2 regions of the Alcanivorax sp. genome follow, and region 1 is predicted to be linked to the other one. Evidence: predicted binding sites of a transcription regulator. Region 1 holds the regulator's gene; the other holds the start of a gene.
The links. The regulator sigma-54, encoded in region 1, starts transcription at its own class of promoters, with help from an activator protein. The targets are predictions, from matches to a motif close to TGGCACNNNNNTTGCTNT.
Positions count from the first base shown of each region.

Region 2: a site for sigma-54 is predicted at 2,544-2,561, ahead of KZ772_RS04210 (ammonium transporter). Genes of this name have one in related genera too.

Region 1 covers NZ_CP080267.1:3,602,964-3,614,115, reverse strand. Annotated here, with positions in the region: gene hisD (histidinol dehydrogenase) at 1-115, opposite strand, end outside; gene hisG (ATP phosphoribosyltransferase) at 289-933, opposite strand; gene murA (UDP-N-acetylglucosamine 1-carboxyvinyltransferase) at 945-2,207, opposite strand; gene KZ772_RS16985 (BolA/IbaG family iron-sulfur metabolism protein) at 2,247-2,501, opposite strand; gene KZ772_RS16980 (ABC transporter substrate-binding protein) at 2,627-3,271, opposite strand; gene KZ772_RS16975 (KpsF/GutQ family sugar-phosphate isomerase) at 3,544-4,512, shown strand; gene KZ772_RS16970 (HAD hydrolase family protein) at 4,513-5,016, shown strand; gene lptC (LPS export ABC transporter periplasmic protein LptC) at 5,013-5,570, shown strand; gene lptA (lipopolysaccharide transport periplasmic protein LptA) at 5,554-6,111, shown strand; gene lptB (LPS export ABC transporter ATP-binding protein) at 6,108-6,833, shown strand; gene KZ772_RS16950 (RNA polymerase factor sigma-54) at 7,089-8,555, shown strand; gene raiA (ribosome-associated translation inhibitor RaiA) at 8,595-8,894, shown strand; gene ptsN (PTS IIA-like nitrogen regulatory protein PtsN) at 8,911-9,384, shown strand; gene rapZ (RNase adapter RapZ) at 9,494-10,345, shown strand; gene KZ772_RS16930 (HPr family phosphocarrier protein) at 10,354-10,623, shown strand; gene mgtE (magnesium transporter) at 10,780-11,152, shown strand, end outside.
Region 2 covers NZ_CP080267.1:925,564-932,500, reverse strand. Annotated here, with positions in the region: gene KZ772_RS04220 (dicarboxylate/amino acid:cation symporter) at 1-488, opposite strand, end outside; gene KZ772_RS04215 (hypothetical protein) at 598-1,215, opposite strand; gene KZ772_RS04210 (ammonium transporter) at 1,212-2,507, opposite strand; gene KZ772_RS04205 (EVE domain-containing protein) at 2,676-3,155, opposite strand; gene KZ772_RS04200 (hypothetical protein) at 3,152-3,532, opposite strand; gene prmB (50S ribosomal protein L3 N(5)-glutamine methyltransferase) at 3,749-4,675, shown strand; gene aroC (chorismate synthase) at 4,746-5,831, shown strand; gene KZ772_RS04185 (MFS transporter) at 6,015-6,937, shown strand, end outside.

The DNA.
Region 1 (11,152 bases):
GAATGCCACGCACCCGATCCGCCACTTCCTCGTCCCGCTCTTCGGACCAGGCGGTAAGCGCAGTCAGCTTGGCATCGAAATCCGCGTCTTGGGCGTTAAGCCAGGTGGTTTCCATGGTTGGCACCGTTGTCAAAGTCACAGTCTGTTTTTACCACAGAGGGCACAGAGTTCAGTGAGGAGAAGGCGTTTTTTTCTATCACAGAGATCAACAACGCCTGTCGCTCAACGCCACACCAACAGGTGGGCTTTTTATTTTGCGCGCACTGTGAACTCTGTGGTGAAAGGCTTTTAGCCTGCCTTGCGAGCCGCCACCGCCTCAGCCAGCTGATCCAGGATCCCCTGAATATCCCCGTGACGGGTTTTCATGCTGGCACGGTTGACGATCACCCGGGTGGAAATATGGGCGATCAGTTCGGTGGGTTCCAGGCCGTTGGCGCGCAGGGTGTTGCCGGTATCGACGATGTCCACGATGCGGTCGGCCAGCCCCACCAGCGGAGCCAGTTCCATGGCACCGTAGAGCTTGATCACTTCCGCTTGCTTGCCCTGCTGGGCATAGTAAGCCTTGGCCACGTTGACGAACTTGGTGGCCACGCGCAGGCGGCTGCCCACGTCCGGGGCATCCTTCACCGCCGCCACCATCAGCTTGCAACGGGCGATATCCAGATCCAGGGGTTCGAACACGCCATCGGCGCCGTGCTCCATCAGCACATCCTTGCCGGCCACACCAATATCCGCCGCGCCGTGCTGCACATAGGGCGGCACGTCGGTGGCGCGGATGATGATGATCTTCACATCATCGCGGGTGGTGTCGAAGATCAGCTTGCGCGAAGCCTCTGGATCTTCCAGCAACTCAATGCCCGCCGTTTTCAGCAACGGCAGGGTTTCCTTGAGGATGCGCCCCTTGGAGAGGGCGATGGTCAACGGCTTGGTCATTACTTTCTCGATTAGCGTGGGACGCGGCGAATCACAGCGCCCAGCGATTGCAGTTTCTCTTCGATACACTCGTAGCCGCGATCAATGTGATAGATACGGTCTACTGTGGTTTCCCCTTGCGCCGCCAGAGCCGCGATCACCAGGGAAGCGGAAGCACGCAGGTCGGTGGCCATCACCGGCGCACCGGTAAGCTGCTCCACGCCGCGACAGATGGCGGTGTTGCCCTGCACTTCAATATCCGCGCCCATGCGGTTCATTTCCTGCACGTGCATGAAGCGGTTTTCAAAGACCGTTTCCACGATGGTGCCGGTGCCCTCGGCGATCAGGTTCAGGGCCATGAACTGGGCCTGCATGTCCGTTGGCATCGCCGGGTACGGCGCGGTCCGCAGCGAGATTGCCTTGGGGCGACGACCTTCCATATCCAGCTCGATCCAGTCATCACCGGTGGTGATCTTGGCGCCGGCTTCTTCCAGTTTCTGCAGCACCGCATCGAGGATGCCGGGCACCGTGTCCTTGGTCTTGATACGGCCACCGGTGATGGCTGCCGCAATCAGGTAGGTACCGGTTTCGATACGGTCGGCGATGACTTCATGATGACCGCCGTGAAGACGCTCTACCCCTTCAATGGTGATGGTGTCGGTACCGGCTCCGCGGACCTTGCCGCCCATGGTGTTGATGAAGTCAGCCAGATCCACCACTTCCGGTTCCCGGGCGGCGTTTTCCAGGTAGGTAGTCCCTTCCGCCAGCGCCGCCGCCATCATCAGATTTTCGGTACCCGTTACGGTAACCGTATCCATGACGATGCGGGCACCTTTGAGGCGACCTTCCACAGAGGCATGCACATAGCCATTTGCCACTTCAATATCCGCACCCATGGCTTCCAGGCCGCGCAGGTGAATATCCACCGGCCGGGAACCAATGGCACAGCCACCGGGCAGGGAAACAGACGCCTTGCCAAAATGGGCCACCATGGGCCCCAGCACCAGAATGGAGGCGCGCATGGTCTTCACCAGCTCGTAGGGAGCGGTGAGTTCCTTGATGGTAGTGGCGTTCACTTCCACGTTCATGCGGTCGTCGATCACCACGTGGACGCCCATGCGACCCAGCAGCTCGATCAGGGTGGTGACATCCTGCAGATGCGGCAGGTTGCCCACGGTGACCGGCTCGTCGGCCAGCAGGGTGGCGGCCAGGATCGGCAGCGCCGCGTTTTTGGCGCCGGAAATACGGATTTCGCCGTCCAGACGTCGACCGCCGGTGATGATCAATTTATCCATGAACTGTCTCTAGACTTGTCAGAGGGCCGGGCGCATGCCTCAGCCGATACCCATTTTCTGGGCTTTTTCCCACTCGGCGGGGGTATAGGTAATGATTTGCACCGCGTGGATAGTGTTGCTCTGGATCTGCTCGTTGATGGTGGCGTAGACCAGTTGCTGCTTCTTCACCGGCATCAGGCCTTCAAAGGCCGTGGATATGACGCGAATCTGGAACCGGTCGCCGCCGCCTTCCACCGCCACATCGGCATCGTCAAAACCGGCTTCGACCAGCGCTTTTACCTCTTCCGGATTCATGTTCGCTCCTCATCGGGGCCGACAGCGGCCCGAACAGCAAGGAGCGGGCAAATACCCGCTCCTCGGTAAAACGGCAATAATACGCGAGCTGGCGCCCCCTTGCCACGGCGGCACCACCGGAACCATCAGCTCTTCTGGTCGCTATCCTCGATGCCAGCATCAATCTTGGCGTCCGCGGACCAGTTGTCGATTACCTTATCGATGTCGTTGTACTGCTGCATGCCCTGGGCGAACTGACTCTGGAAGGTATCACGCAGATCCAGGCCATTGACGTAGACGTTGATCACCCGCCACTGATCATCCCGCAGGAACAGGGTGTAATAAATCGGCACCGTCTTGCCGGAGTTGGTCTTCACCTCCATGCGCACCCGTGCATAGTCACCTTTGCGATCTCCCTCCTGCATGGGCAGGGTGGTAATCTTCTGACCCTCATAAAGGGTAATGCCGGAGGCATAGGTGTTGATCAGGCTGTTCTTGAACACATCCAGAAAACGGTACTTCTGTTCCTTGCTGGACGGCCCGAAATAATCCCCCATTACCATGCGGGTGATGCGCTTGAAGTCCACCAGATCACCCAGTTCCTCGCGCACCAGCTCCTTGGCCCGATCCGGGTCCGCTTCCAGCTGCTCACGCTCTGCCTCAATGCGGGAGGTCATGCGCTCCACCGCCTCCATCACCACCTGTCGCGGATCACTTTCCGCCGCCGCCAAAGTGGCCATGGCGGTAAGCACCATCGCCAGCCAGATCCGGATAACACGCTGCAAATGCATAAAAAACTCCCTGTTGATGTCCGGCGGTTTTACGGTTTTATGCCGCTGCTGTCCAGCAACACATTGAACCGCGTCTGCCTTATTGGAGTCACAAAGCCCATAACGGTTCCAGATCTGTTGCCTCCATTTTGCAAAGCATTACGAAACCACAAGCAGGCGCTGCCTCATCCACAAAGCCCGATCACGATGCTATTCAGAAGCGCCTTAACACAATTCGGGTCAACGTGACCGGTTCAGCAATGTATAATCAGCCCCGACCAGAGGAGAGTTGAATGAGTCATGACCACATCGGCGTAGGCCGGCGGGTACTGGACATTGAAGCCAGAGCCGTAGAGACCCTGAAAGACAGCCTGGATGACAGTTTTTCCGCCGCCTGCGACCTGATGCTCGGCGCCCGCGGACGTGTCATCGTCACCGGCATGGGGAAAAGTGGCCATGTGGGCAGCAAACTGGCAGCTACCCTGGCCAGCACCGGCACGCCTTCTTTCTTTGTTCACCCAGGCGAAGCCTCCCACGGCGACCTGGGCATGATCACCCCGGACGATGTGGTGCTGGCCCTGTCCAACTCCGGCGAAACTGCCGAAGTGCTGGCCATCCTGCCGGTGATCAAGCGCAAGGGCACCGCCCTGATCGGCATGACCGGCCGCCCGCAATCTGCCCTGGCACAACTCTCTGATGTGCACCTGACCGTGGCGGTCAGCGAAGAAGCCTGTCCGCACAATCTGGCCCCCACCTCTTCCACCACCGCAGCACTGGCCATGGGCGACGCCCTGGCCATCGCCCTGCTGGAAGCGCGCGGTTTCACCCCCGAAGATTTCGCCATGAGCCACCCCGGCGGCAGCCTGGGCCGACGCCTGCTGCTGAAAGTGGACGACATCATGCACGCCGGCGAACAGCTGCCGGTAGTCGCCAGCGGCACCTCGCTCAGCGAAGCGCTGCTGGAAATGACCCGCAAGGGGCTGGGCATGACCGCCATCACCCGGGAAGACGGCACCCTGGCCGGCATCTTTACGGATGGCGATCTGCGCCGCATGCTGGATCGCGACATCGACATCCGCAAGGCCACCATCGACGAGGTGATGGTGGCTCAGCCGATCACCATCGAACCCGGCCACCTTGCCGCTGAGGCCCTGCAGATCATGGAAACCCGCAAAATCAATGGCCTGATGGTCTGTGACAAGGACCACAAGCCTCTGGGCGCCTTCAACATGCAAGATCTACTGCGGGCCGGAGTGGTGTAGATGCCTATGCAACTGTCCTCCGTTGATGCGCAGAATCTGCGCCTGATGGCCTTTGATGTGGATGGAGTGATGACCGACGGTCGCATCTACTTCAGCCCGGAAGGCGAGACCATCAAGGTCTTTAATACCCTGGACGGCCACGGACTGAAGAAACTGGCCGCCAGCGGCGTCACCCTGGCCATTATTACCGGCCGCAACACGCCCATGGTGGCCAGGCGTGCCGCCGACCTGGGAATCGCCCATGTGATCCAGGGCCGCGAAGACAAGGGCGTGGCCCTGGCCGACCTGGCCGAACAGCTGGGCATCGCCGCCAGCGAGACCGGCTATGCCGGCGATGACGAACCGGATGTGAGCGCCCTGCACTGGGCCCAGCTCAGCTTTGCCCCGGCCAATGCCCACGACTGCGCCAAGGAAGCCGCCGACCATATTACCGAGCGGCGCGGCGGTGAAGGCGCGGTGCGAGAAATCTGCGACGCCATTCTGGCGCAACGGAGCCCGGCATGAAGCGCCAGGGCCTGCTCAGCGCCACCGGCATCCTGATGCTGGGTCTGGTGATGCTGATGACCCTGCACGAGTGGGATGACACCTTGCCCGGGCAGGAAGACGGCATCCTCACCGCGCCCGCAATTGTCGCCAAAAGCATAACCGCACGGGCTTTTAGTGAAGAGGACGGCAGTCTCCAGTACTATCTGACCGCCGAGACCCTGACCCAGTATGACCACAACCCGCTCACGGAAATGCAGCAGCCCGAGCTGGAAATGGCCAACGACAAGGGAAGCTGGACCATCGTTAGTGAACAAGGGTTGGTCCAGGAAAATGGCGATCTGATTGTATTCTCCGGCGACGTAAAAGCCCGCAACCAGCAACAGAAAATCACCCTGGACACCCAGGAGTTGCGCTTTCGTAGCGACACCAATATCGCCAGCTCTCCCGGCAGTGTGGACCTGGAATTTGAATCCGGCAAAACCCGCGCAGGCGCGCTGGAGGCCGATCTCGACAAGGGCATTCTGACCCTTGAGCAAGGAGTAAAGAGTGAGTTTGATGCGCCGGCTTCTTAGTGCCTCCAGCCTTATCGCCTTGGCTGTTGCCTTGCCGATCAGTGCCGTGGCCGCCCCGCAGGTGCCGGTATCCGTGACCGCGGATTCCGGACGCTTCGAACAGGACGCGGGCAGCGGTCTTTACCGGGGCAATGTGGAACTGGTCCAGGGAAAACGCAAACTGTTTGCCGACGAAATGCGCCTGTATACCCGCAATGGCGAACTGACCCGCGTGGAAGCCTCCGGCACCCCGGTGCGCATGGAAGAAGGCAAGGACCTGCAGGCCCACGCTAACAACCTGGTCTACGACATCCGCAAACGCACCCTGGTCCTCACCGGAGACGCCTATATTGAGCACCTGGGCAACACCTTCGAAGGCGCCAAAGTGGAATACAGTCTGGACTCCAAGCGAGTAGACGCCAGTAGTGAAGGCGACAAGCGGGTGCGACTGGTGATCCCGGCCGAGAACCAGACACCCGAGCAAGCCCCACCCGCAGACGACAATGAAAACGGCGAGGCGCCCGAAGAGCCCTCCCCCGAGGCGGAGCCAAACACCCAATGAGCCATTTACGCGCCCACCACCTGGCAAAAAGCTATAAGGGCCGCCGGGTTATCGAAGATGTCTCCCTGGACGTGGAAGCCGGCCAGATCGTCGGTTTGCTCGGTCCAAATGGCGCCGGCAAGACCACCTGCTTTTACATGATCGTGGGCCTGGTGGAAGCGGACGCAGGGCGAATCGATATCAACGAGGCAGACATCACCCATCTGCCCATGCATGGCCGCGCCCAGCGCGGCATCGGCTATCTGCCCCAGGAAGCCAGCATCTTTCGCCGCCTGACCGTGGAAGAAAACATCATGGCGATCCTGGAAACCCGCAAGGAGCTGAGCAAGGCGGAACGTCACGAGCGCATGGAAAGCCTGCTCAAGGAATTCCATATCACCCACATTCGCGATTCCCTGGGAATGAGCCTGTCCGGCGGCGAGCGGCGCCGGGCGGAAATCGCCCGTGGCCTGGCCACCGACCCGGATTTCATTCTGCTGGATGAGCCCTTCGCCGGGGTGGATCCGATTTCCGTGAACGACATCAAGGGCATTATCCGCCATCTGAAAGAACGCGGCATCGGCGTACTGATTACCGACCACAACGTGCGCGAAACCCTGGATATCTGCGACACCGCCTACATTGTCAGCGCCGGCCACATCATCGCCTCCGGCGATGCGGATACCATTCTCGGTAACCAGCAGGTACGGGATGTGTATCTGGGGGCGGACTTCAGGCTGTAAAAGGCAGTGAATAGTTAATAGTGAACAGTTCGCGAGGCAGACTTTCTGTCTTTCAAGCCCCGCAGCCGCGCACAAGCCCTAGACGCGGCTGCCTGCACCCAAACGGCGCCACGCCTAAGATCGCGCGCTGTTAACTATTAACTGTTCACTGTTAACTCCCTCCTCCTAGCACACAACAACCCTTGGCACAAATATTGCTTGTCTTACAGATAGACTGCTATTCTCAGGTTTTGGGGACCGACCAGCCTGAGCAGTATGAAGCCAAGCCTACAACTACAAATCGGCCAGCAGCTGACCATGACTCCTCAGCTGCAGCAGGCCATTCGCCTTTTGCAGCTGTCCACGCTGGACCTCCGCCAGGAGATACAGCAGGCCGTGGAAAGCAACCCTTTGCTGGAGCTGGCCGACGATTTCGGTGACGAATCCCTGCCTGACATTGACGAAGAACGTCAGGACGACCAGGAGCTGGATACCGAGCGGGACGATGCCCTGGAAGAGTTCGTGGACGGCGAACCCGGCATCGAAACGGAATGGGACGATGTCTATTCCGGCCAGACCAGAAGCGCCTCCGCCGCCCTACCCGACGATGCCGACGACTGGCAGCAGCGACATAGCGTGGCCGGCAACCTGCAGGACCATCTGCTCTGGCAACTGAATCTGACCCCCATGAGCGATGTGGACCGCATCATCGCCATGACCATTATCGAATCCCTGGACGATCGCGGCTATCTGACCGTTACCGTGGACGACATCGTGGCGATGATGAACGCCCAGGATGACCTGCTCACCGAAGGTGACGAGCTGGAAGCCGACGAAGTACTGGCCGTCCAGCATCGCCTGCAGCAATTCGATCCCGTAGGGGTGGCCAGCCTGGATCTGGCCGATTGCCTGCGTGTTCAGCTGCGTCAGTTACCCACAGACACTCCCTTCCTGGACTATGCCCTGGCCCTTCTGGAGCATCTGGAGCTGCTGGAAAAACACGATTATGCGGCCCTGCGCCGGGTGCTGCAGATCAGCGAGGAGAACCTGCTCGACGCCCTCTCCCTGTTGCGCACCCTGGACCCTGCCCCTGGCGAACAGATCGGTGAGAGCCAGGTGGATTATGCGGTACCGGACGTGATTGTGCGCCAGCATCAGGGCCACTGGCAGGTAAGCCTGAACGAGGAGGTACTGCCCAAGGTCAACCTGCAGCAGCAGTACGCCTCCATGGCCCGCAAGGCCGGGGGCGAGGATGGCCAGTACCTGCGCAACTGCGTGCAGGAAGCCAAGTGGTTCATCAAGAGCCTGCAAAGCCGCCACGACACCCTGCTGAAGGTGGCCACCCGCATTGTTGAAGTCCAGCAGGACTTCTTCGACTATGGGGAAGAAGCCATGAAACCCCTGGTTCTGGCCGACATTGCCGATGCCGTCGAGATGCACGAATCGACCATCAGTCGGGTCACCAACCAGAAATATATGATGACACCCCGCGGCGTCTTTGAGCTTAAGTATTTCTTCTCCAGCCACGTGGGAACAGACGGCGGCGGTGAGTGTTCCTCCACCGCTATTCGTGCCATTATTAAGAAGCTGGTCGCTGCCGAGAACCCCCGCAAACCGCTCAGCGACAACAAGCTTGCCAGCTTGTTGAACGAGCAGGGGATCAACGTGGCGCGCCGGACAGTCGCCAAGTATCGTGAGGCGATGAGAATACCGTCATCCAGCGCCCGCAAGCGTTTGGTGTAGGCGCCGGGACGGCCCAACGAGCAGGTAAAGGAGCCAGCCATGCAAATTAATATCAGCGGTCATCACCTGGAAATTACCGACGCTTTGCGAGCCTACGTAGGAGACAAATTCTCCCGTCTTGAACGGCATTTTGATCAGATTACCAGTGTCCAGGTGATTCTTTCCCCGGAACCCAAGACCCACAAGGCGGAATCCACCATCCATATCTCCGGGGCCGACGTCTTCGCCACCGCTGAAGCAGTGGACATGTACGCTGCCATCGACAAGCTGACGGACAAGCTTGACCGTCAGATCCTCAAACACAAGGAAAAGGCCGTCAGCCACAAACACGGCCACTGACCCCAAAGCGACAATTATGCGAGTTCGCGAACTACTCACCGAAGCACGCACCCATAGCGAGGTGCAGGCCAGCAGCAAGAAACAGCTGCTGGACCAGGTTGCGCAGCTGGCCGCGGCCGGCTGCGACAGCCTCAACGAACAGGAGGTCTTCGATGCCCTGGTAGCCCGGGAAAAGCTGGGCTCCACGGGCATCGGTGAAGGCATCGCTATACCTCACTGTCGTCTTGGTCACTGCCAGCAACCCATCGGGCTGCTGCTGAAACTGTCGACCCCCATCGATTTTGACGCCGTTGACGGTCGCCCGGTGGATCTGGTGTTTGTGCTGCTGGTTCCCCAGGAAAACCCGGAACAGCACCTGAAAACGCTCAGCCACTTGGCGTCCCTGTTCAACGACGACGACTACCGTGCCGAGCTGCGACTGAGCAAGGACGACCACCACCTTTATCACACTGCCGTGGAATCCGAAGCGGAGCTGCGACTGGCATCATGAAGCAACGCAACACACCTTCAGGCATCACCGCCCGACACACCCACGATACCCTCTCGTTTATCGATGTGACGTGCCAACGTGCCGCCAATAGCGTGCAAGCGGTACGACCATGAAACTCACCATTATCAGCGGTCGATCCGGCTCGGGAAAAACCACCGCGCTACAAGCCATGGAAGACCAGAGCTACTACTGCGTCGACAACTTGCCGGTGGGCATGCTCCCAACACTAGCGGAACAACTTGACCAGGGTGAGCTCCCCATAGAGCGAGCGGCGGTAGGCATTGATGCCCGCAACCTGCCGACCCAGTTGTTGGCCTTTGACGCCATCCTGGATGCGCTTCACCTGCAGCAGGTAAAAACCGAAATTATTTATCTGGATGCGGACGACAACACTCTGCTGAAGCGCTTCAGTGCCACCCGGCGGCGTCACCCCCTGGGCGCTCAGCAAGGCTCCGTGGAGGCAGCCATCCAGCACGAGCGGGAATTGCTGTCCAATATTCGCCTGCGTGCCGACCTGGTGATCGATACCAGCAACTATGATGTTCACAGCCTGCGCAACCTGATGCGCGAGCGGGTAGCCAATCGCAGCGCCGCCCTGTCCCTGCAACTGGAATCCTTCGGCTTCAAGAACGGCCTGCCCAACGATGCCGATCTGGTGTTTGACGTGCGGGTACTGCCCAACCCCCACTGGCGGGCCGACCTGCGGCCCTTTACCGGCCGCGATGACGCCATCATCGATTTTCTCCAGCAGCATCAGGCCAGCCACGACATGCTCGATGACATTCATCGCTTTGTTCAGCGTTGGCTTCCGGCCTTTGCCGACAGCGATCGCAGTTATGTGACTGTGGCCATTGGCTGCACCGGTGGCCGCCATCGTTCGGTATTCATTACCGAGCAACTGGCAAAACGGTTACGCGATGAGGGCACCACCCTGCAGGTCCGCCACCGCGAACTGGATTAAGCCACGCAATGATCGAAAAACAACTGGATATCATCAACAAGCTTGGCCTGCATGCCCGTGCTGCCGCCAAGGTGGTCAGCGTGGCTTCACGCTATGAAAGCCGCATTCACGTCATTCATAACGGCAAACCCATCGATGCCAAAAGCATCATGGGGCTGCTGATGCTTGGCGCCGCCAAGGGCACCAGCGTCACCTTTCAGGTCGACGGCAACGATGAAACCGCCGCCATGGAAGAACTCACCGATCTGTTCGCCCGCCGCTTTGATGAAGAAGAGTAAAAAGCCGTTAATCGTTAACAGTGAATAGTGAACAGCTAAAAAATCAAGTACCACATGCCTCGAAGGGCTGTTACTGTGGGCTTATCCAGGCCCGAGCAGCAGCACACATTGTTTTCGCTGTTAACTATTCACTGTTAACTGTTAACTGATTTTTCGATGCCCGCCGAAACCAGCCGTAGCCAGCAACACCACAAAGTCATCAACCGCGCCTTGTCCAGCGGCACCTATACTCAGGTCCGTCAGCTGTTCAATAATCTGCCCGGTGCTGAGGCGGCGCATTTGCTGGAATCCTTCCCTCCCCGGGAACGGGAAATTCTCTGGCAGCTGCTGAGCAAGGATCAGGAAAGCGAAGTTCTCCAGTATCTGGGCGAGGAAGTCCGGGTTGAATTGCTGCGCAACCTGAGCACTGACGAGCTGGTCTCGCTGGTGGAAGAGCTGGATACGGATGACCTGGCTGACCTGTTGCAGGAATTGCCGGACCACGTCACCAGCCAGGTCATGGCCAGCCTGGACGAACAGAATCGTGACC
Region 2 (6,937 bases), 1.3 Mb from region 1:
AATACGATCAGGCCCAGCATCTGGCCTTCGGCGGCCGCGGCGATCAGGTTAGGGGGCAGCATCTGCATCAGGATCTGGGTGAAATCCCCCGCGCCTCGCCCTTCGATGCCGGCCAGCACCGCCTCGGTATCGCTGGCCAGGCCAAGCAGGTCCCTGGCCGGCTGGCCGTCGATGACCCCCGGGCTGAACAGATTGACGGTTACCAGGCCGATGATCACTGCGACTACCGTGGTGGTCATGTACAGTGCCACCGTCTTGAGCCCCATACGGCCCAGATTGTTGCCGTCACCGACGCTGGTCATGCCGTTGATGATGGCGGTAACAATCAGCGGTACCACCACCATCTTCAGGCCATTAATGAACAGGCTGCCAACCAGATCGTAACCGGCCAGTACCGGCACCCCGAACAGAGTGGTGGTCTCGTTGGTCAGGCTGCCGACCAGGGCGCCGGCCAGCATGGCGATAAAGATCTGGTGGTGTAGCTTCATGGTGTTCCCTATCGGCTGTTGTTGTTATGGCTCAATGCGCGAACAGGGTTACAAGACTACCTGATCCTTGGTGCTGTCACATGGCGGCAATGGCAGGAAGTGCAGCGTTTCACAGCAACTGGCGCAGTGCCGCAGGGTCAACCTGGCTGCTCAGGGTTTTCTGGTAGGCCGCCTTCAGTTGTTGATCGGCTTCCACCGGGCCGAGTCGTTCGCACAGCAGTATATAGGTACGATTCAGCTGATCGCGCAGAGCGGTTAATGCCAGAGGGGCAAGGGGGCGATCCGGGGATTGCAGCCAGTATTCCATGGTCAGCCGGATTTCCGTACCCACCTTATTGCTGCGCAACTGGGCAGCCAGGTCCAGGCGCAGCTGGCTGGCCGCCCGGGCGCCGATGCCGTCCCACAGCGAGCGCATCATCTGCTCGAAAGCCTGGCTACAGGGGTGTTCCTGCGCGTGTCTTTCGCCGCTGTCTGCCAGCGGATCGTCGGCCAGTTCCCGCTCAGACAGGGTCATCGCCTGCACCAGGCTCATATGAATTTGATGCCGACGCTCACTCAGGTCGAATAACTGGCAAAGCTCACTGACAAAGCCCTGCAGGGAAAATCGCGGCCGTTCGGCGTAATTCTGTTGCCAGAGGCTCAGTGCCTCCAGCACCAGCGGTTCGTTCATGTAGGGGGTCAGCCCGGTAACAATGGCGCGCCGTCGACGTTGCAGATCCTGGCTCATGGACGGGACTCCGCCGGGCTGCTTAATTCACTGTTGTAGAGGGTATTCTGGGGGAATTCGGGGTAGCCGCTTTCCGCATGCTCGCTCAGGTCCAGGCCGCGTTGTTCATGCAGGGCAGGTGCCCGCAGGCCAGAGAGCACGGACACCAGCATGTACATCACCAGGGCAGTGAAGAATGCCCAGCCAAACGCGACTACGATGCCCAGCAGTTGCACGGTAATCCGTTCCGGGTTGAACAGGTCGCCATCGTAGAACAGGCCAGCGGCCAGGGTGCCCCAGGCGCCGGCGAAAGCATGTACCGGCACCGCGCCGACCACATCATCGAGACGCAACGCCAGTAACATTCTCGCCCCGAAGGCCGCTAGCGCACCGGCGACCAGGCCGGTGAGCACAGCAAATCCCGGTGTCATCACGGCGCAGCCCGCAGTGACAGCCACTAGTCCGGCCAGGCTTCCGTTGACGGTTTCCGTCAACAGAATCGGTCGGCGGCTGACCATGCGGTAGATCACGCTGCCCACCGCACCTGCGGCGGCGGCGAGCTGCGTGTTCAGGTTCACCTTGGCAATATCCACGCTGGCGGCCAGGGTGGAGCCACCATTAAAGCCGAACCAGCCGAACCAGAGAACAAAACCGCCCAGGGCCACGTAGGAGAGATTATGACCGGGGATGGCGCGGGGCTGGCCGTGACTGTCAAAACGACCCAGTCGAGGTCCCACCACCAGCACCCCGGCCAGGGCACACCAGCCGCCAATGCTGTGTACGACCGTGGAACCGGCAAAATCAATAAAGCCCAGTTTTGCCAGCCAGCCGTCACTGTTCCAGGCCCAGTGGCCGTAGAGCGGATAGATCAGCCCGGTGATGACCACCGCCCCGCACAGGTAGCCCACATAACGGGTACGCTCTGCCATGGCCCCGGAGGCGATCGTGGCAGCGGTGGCCGCAAACATGATCTGGAATAGCAGCATGGCCCAGGTGCTGCCGTCGGCCTGGCTGAGCATGAACTGGTCCTCGCCGAACCAGCCGGTGCTGCTGGTGCCGAACATCAGGCCAAAGCCCACGCCCCAGAACACCAGGGTGCCAACGCACAGGTCCATGTAGTTTTTCATTACCACATTGAGCGCGTTCTTGGCACGGCTCAGGCCGCTTTCCAACAACGCAAATCCGGCCTGCATGAAGAACACGAGGGCGGCGGCAACGGCAATCCAGACCGTATCGACGGCGCTGAGCGAGTCCGCTCTGGCCAGCCCGGGAAATAGCAACAAGGAAAACCAGGGTAAGCGGCGCTGTGACATGAGATGAACCCCATTCGTGATAGTGACGGAGGGGTGATTGCAACGGTTGTGCCAAGCTGGCAGGAAGATGAATGGCGGTGGTAGTGGTGCTTTTTTCGTATTCGTGTGCCCGGGTTTGGGGCGTGGCGTTGCCATGGTGCGCCAGTGTGCACCGGGTTGGTCCGTCTGTCAGGGGCTGGCGTTCTCTGCCTGGCAGAGTTGCTGAATTCGCTGGAATTGGCGTTCGGCAACTTTCTGTACCGACAGGCGGGGGCGACGCACCAATTCCATATCGGTGAATTCCACGTCCTGTCGCAGGTCTTTTAACAGTAGGGGCTGTGGATAGGTACACACGTAACGAATATCCACCTGATACCAGCGGGGGTTTTCATGGGTGCTGCGATTGTCGAACCCGGCTGAGTCGGCATCAAACTGGCTAGGGTCCGGGTATGGATCACTGACCACACACGCTTCGCCAACAATGGCAGGCTTAGGACAACTGGAATGATAGATAAGCACGGTATCGCCTTTGCGCATTTCGTCGCGCAGCCGATTGCGAGCCTGGTAGTTGCGCACCCCGTCCCAGCCGCTGGTGCTGTCAGGGCATGCCCGCAAGTCATCAATGGAAAAGGTATCGGGTTCGGTTTTCAGTAACCAGATCGCGCTCACTGTCCCCCCGTGAGGTGGTTTTCCTGAAGACAGGCTTTGGCCTGTGCCAGGCTGCCACAAACGTAGACCGGAAATTGCGGTTTGTTCAGGGTCAGCATCATGTTGGCAAAGGTGCGGTTTAGGACGCTTTCCAACACCAGCACCTTGGCTTCGGTAATCTGTTCAAAATCTTCACCACACGCATATCGCGCGGCGGTGAAATCCAGTCCGCGGATGCGCCCCACGTAGATCGCCAGCTGCTTGCGATGACGATTCATATTGAACAGGGTCAGCCGCTGCCTATAGATCGACAGTTCCACGCGCATGTCCACCAGGGTGCCGTTTTTAAGATCTACCAGGGTGAAGGGGCCGTCTTGTGACACCGTAACTGCAGTCATGCTTATCCTTTCATAGGCAATGTGTCAGTATTTTATACGCAATCCAGCTGCTCCTGAAAATGATGGCACCTGATTCCGTGTGCTGATATTGCGATAACGCACATGATTTTCAGCGCAAGTCCAGGCATACCTGTCTCCAGGCCAACAAGTTCTTCTCTGGCAGGCTTTCACCGTGGATTCTGTGCTAATCTTCGGCGCCTGCTCGAGGAGGATGCCGTGATTAGTCCGCAACAACACAAAGAAGCCGTTACCGCCCTGCAGACCGTCAGGGATTGCCTGCGTTTCGGGGAGAGTGCCCTGCGTGCCGGCGAGGTCTTCTTTGGTCACGGCAATGACGATCCCTGGGATGAGGCGCTGGCCTTGTTGATGCACACCTTGTCCCTGCCGCTGCAAAGTGACCCACGTATCCTTGACGCCCGCCTGTTGCCCTCTGAAGTCAGTGATTACCTTGAGCTCCTGTCTCGGCGTGTTAACGAGCGGGTGCCGGTGCCTTACCTGACCCATGAGGCCTGGTTCTGCGGGTTGCCCTTTTACGTGGACGAGCGGGTGCTGATTCCCCGCTCACCGCTGGCGGAACTGATCGAGCAATCCTTCACCCCCTGGGTAGAACCGGATCATGTCCATGCGGTGCTGGACCTGTGCACCGGCAGTGGCTGCATTGCCATTGCCTGTGCCTACGCTTTCGAGCAGGCGCGGGTGGATGGCAGTGATATCAGTGACGAAGCCCTGGAGGTCTGTGAGGACAACATCCGCCGCCACGGCCTGGAAGGGCAGGTGAGAGCCCTGCATTCCGATGGCCTGGCCCAGGTGGATGGGCCCTATGACCTGATTGTCTCCAATCCGCCCTACGTGGATGCGCAGGATATGGCCAGCCTTCCTGATGAATACCGCCACGAACCGGAGCTGGCACTGGCTTCAGGGGACGATGGCCTGGACTTTACTCGTCGCCTGCTGCGCGATGCCCCGGATCAGCTTACCGAGCACGGGGTATTGATTGTGGAGGTGGGCAATAGCTGGGAAGCCATGGTCAATCAGTGGCCCGAGGTGCCTTTCTTCTGGTTCGAATTTGAGCGCGGCGGTCACGGGGTATTCATGCTTACCCGTCAACAGCTGCTAGAATACCGGGAACAGTTTTCTTTCTGAGCCGCTGACGCGTCTCTCCCTTTGCAGGTGAGAGGGCAAGCAATGGCCCAATGCTTTTTTGAGGATCCGCATGTCCGGCAACAGTTTCGGTGAACGTTTTCGCATCACCACCTTTGGTGAGAGTCATGGCCTGGCACTGGGGGCCATCGTGGATGGCTGCCCGCCGGGACTGGAAATCAGCGAGGAAGATTTGCAGGTGGAGCTGGACCGGCGCAAGCCTGGCACCAGCCGCTACACCACCCAGCGTCGTGAGCCGGATCAGGTGAAGATTCTTTCCGGTGTGTTCGAAGGCAAGACCACCGGCACGTCCATCGGCTTGCTGATCGAAAATACGGACCAGAAGTCCAAGGACTATTCGGACATTGCCACCACTTTCCGGCCCGGGCATGCGGACTACACCTATACCCAGAAATACGGGTTTCGCGATTACCGGGGCGGTGGCCGGTCTTCTGCCAGGGAAACGGCCATGCGTGTGGCTGCCGGCGCCATTGCCCGCAAGTACCTGGAGCAGACACAGGGGATCCGCATCTACGGTGGTTGCACCCAGATCGGTGCGATCAAGGCAGAGCAGTTCGACTGGGCCGCGGTAAACAGCAATCCGTTTTTCTTCCCGGATGCAGACAAGGTGCCGGAACTGGAAGCGCTCATTAATGCCCTGCGCAAGGACGGGTCTTCCATTGGTGCGCGGGTGGAAGTATTTGCCGACGGCGTCCCGCCGGGCTGGGGTGAGCCGGTATTCGACCGAATCGACGCGGATCTGGCAAAAGCAATGATGTCTATCAATGCAGTCAAGGGTGTGGAAGTGGGCGACGGTTTTGCGGTGGTCAATCAGCGCGGCGAGCAACACCGCGATGAGATGACACCAGAAGGGTTTCTCAGCAACCATGCCGGCGGCGTTCTCGGTGGCATCAGCTCCGGCCAGACCATTCGTGTGGCCATGGCACTCAAGCCCACCTCCAGCATTCTGATTCCCGGCAAGAGTATTGATCTTCAAGGCAAGCCGGTGGAAGTGGTAACCAAGGGTCGCCACGATCCGTGTGTGGGTGTGCGTGCCACTCCTATCGCCGAAGCCATGCTGGCACTGGTGCTGATGGATCACTGTTTGCGCCATCGGGCCCAGAACGGTGATGTGAAACCGCCTTTCCCGCCGATTTAAATGGCTCACCATCCGTAGGAGCGTCGCTGGCGGCGCGATAACGCGCAATCAAAAGCATTTTCACCACAGAGGCCACAGAAAAAACCAGTCTTTTCCTCGGCGATCTCTGTGGTTACATTGCTGTTTAACGCCTTTGATCGCGCCGCCAGCGACGCTCCTACGGCAGGTTTGATTTAGCGCCGGATGTCTGACATCAGACGTCCGGCCTTCCATTCATTTAACCGCCACGCCAAGGTTCAGCCCCTAATGCCTTACTACTGGCGACTGTCAGGCTTCTATTTCCTCTATTTTGGACTGTTGGGCGCCCTGGTCCCTTACTGGTCCCTGTATCTGAAAGACCTGGGATTCAGCGCTGCCGCCATCGGTCTGCTGATGGCCATTCCCCAGTTGACCAAGATTGGTGCGCCTAACCTGTGGGGTTGGCTGGCGGATCGCAGCGGCCAGCGTCTTCGTATCATTCGTGCCGGCAACTTGTTGGCGGCGGTGGTATTCCTGCCGGTATTCTGGATAGACCAGTTCTGGTCCATGGCGGCACTGCTGGTGTCGTTCAGCTTCTTCTGGAACGCGGTGCTGGCCCAGTTTGAAGTGCTCACCCTGCAATCCCTGGGGCACCAGTCCCATCGTTACAGCCATGTGCGCCTGTGGGGCTCGGTAGGGTTTATTCTGGCGGTGCTGGTGCTCGGCGAGGCGCTGGACCGGCTTGGAACCGATTTGCTGCCCTGGGTGCTAAGTGCGCTGCTGTGGCTGCTGTGGCTGGGTACCCTGACCCTGCCGGCGGGTGACGGGCAGGTGCGTCATCGGGAAGCGGGTGGGCCGTCAGTATGGACCGTGTTGCGTCGACCGGCGGTTTCCCTGTTTCTGGTGGCGGCGTTTCTGATGCAGCTGTCCCACGGGCCTTACTACACCTTCTACAGCATCTACCTGGAGGATCTTGGCTTCAGCAAGTTCGTGGTAGGAAGTCTGTGGGCCCTGGGGGTGCTGGCGGAGGTGGGGCTGTTTCTGCTGATGCATCGGCTGTTGCAGCGATGGTCGATCCCCTGGATTCTGGTGGGCAGTCTGTTGCTGGCGGCACTGCGCTGGCTGGTGATCGGCATGGTGGCAGATTC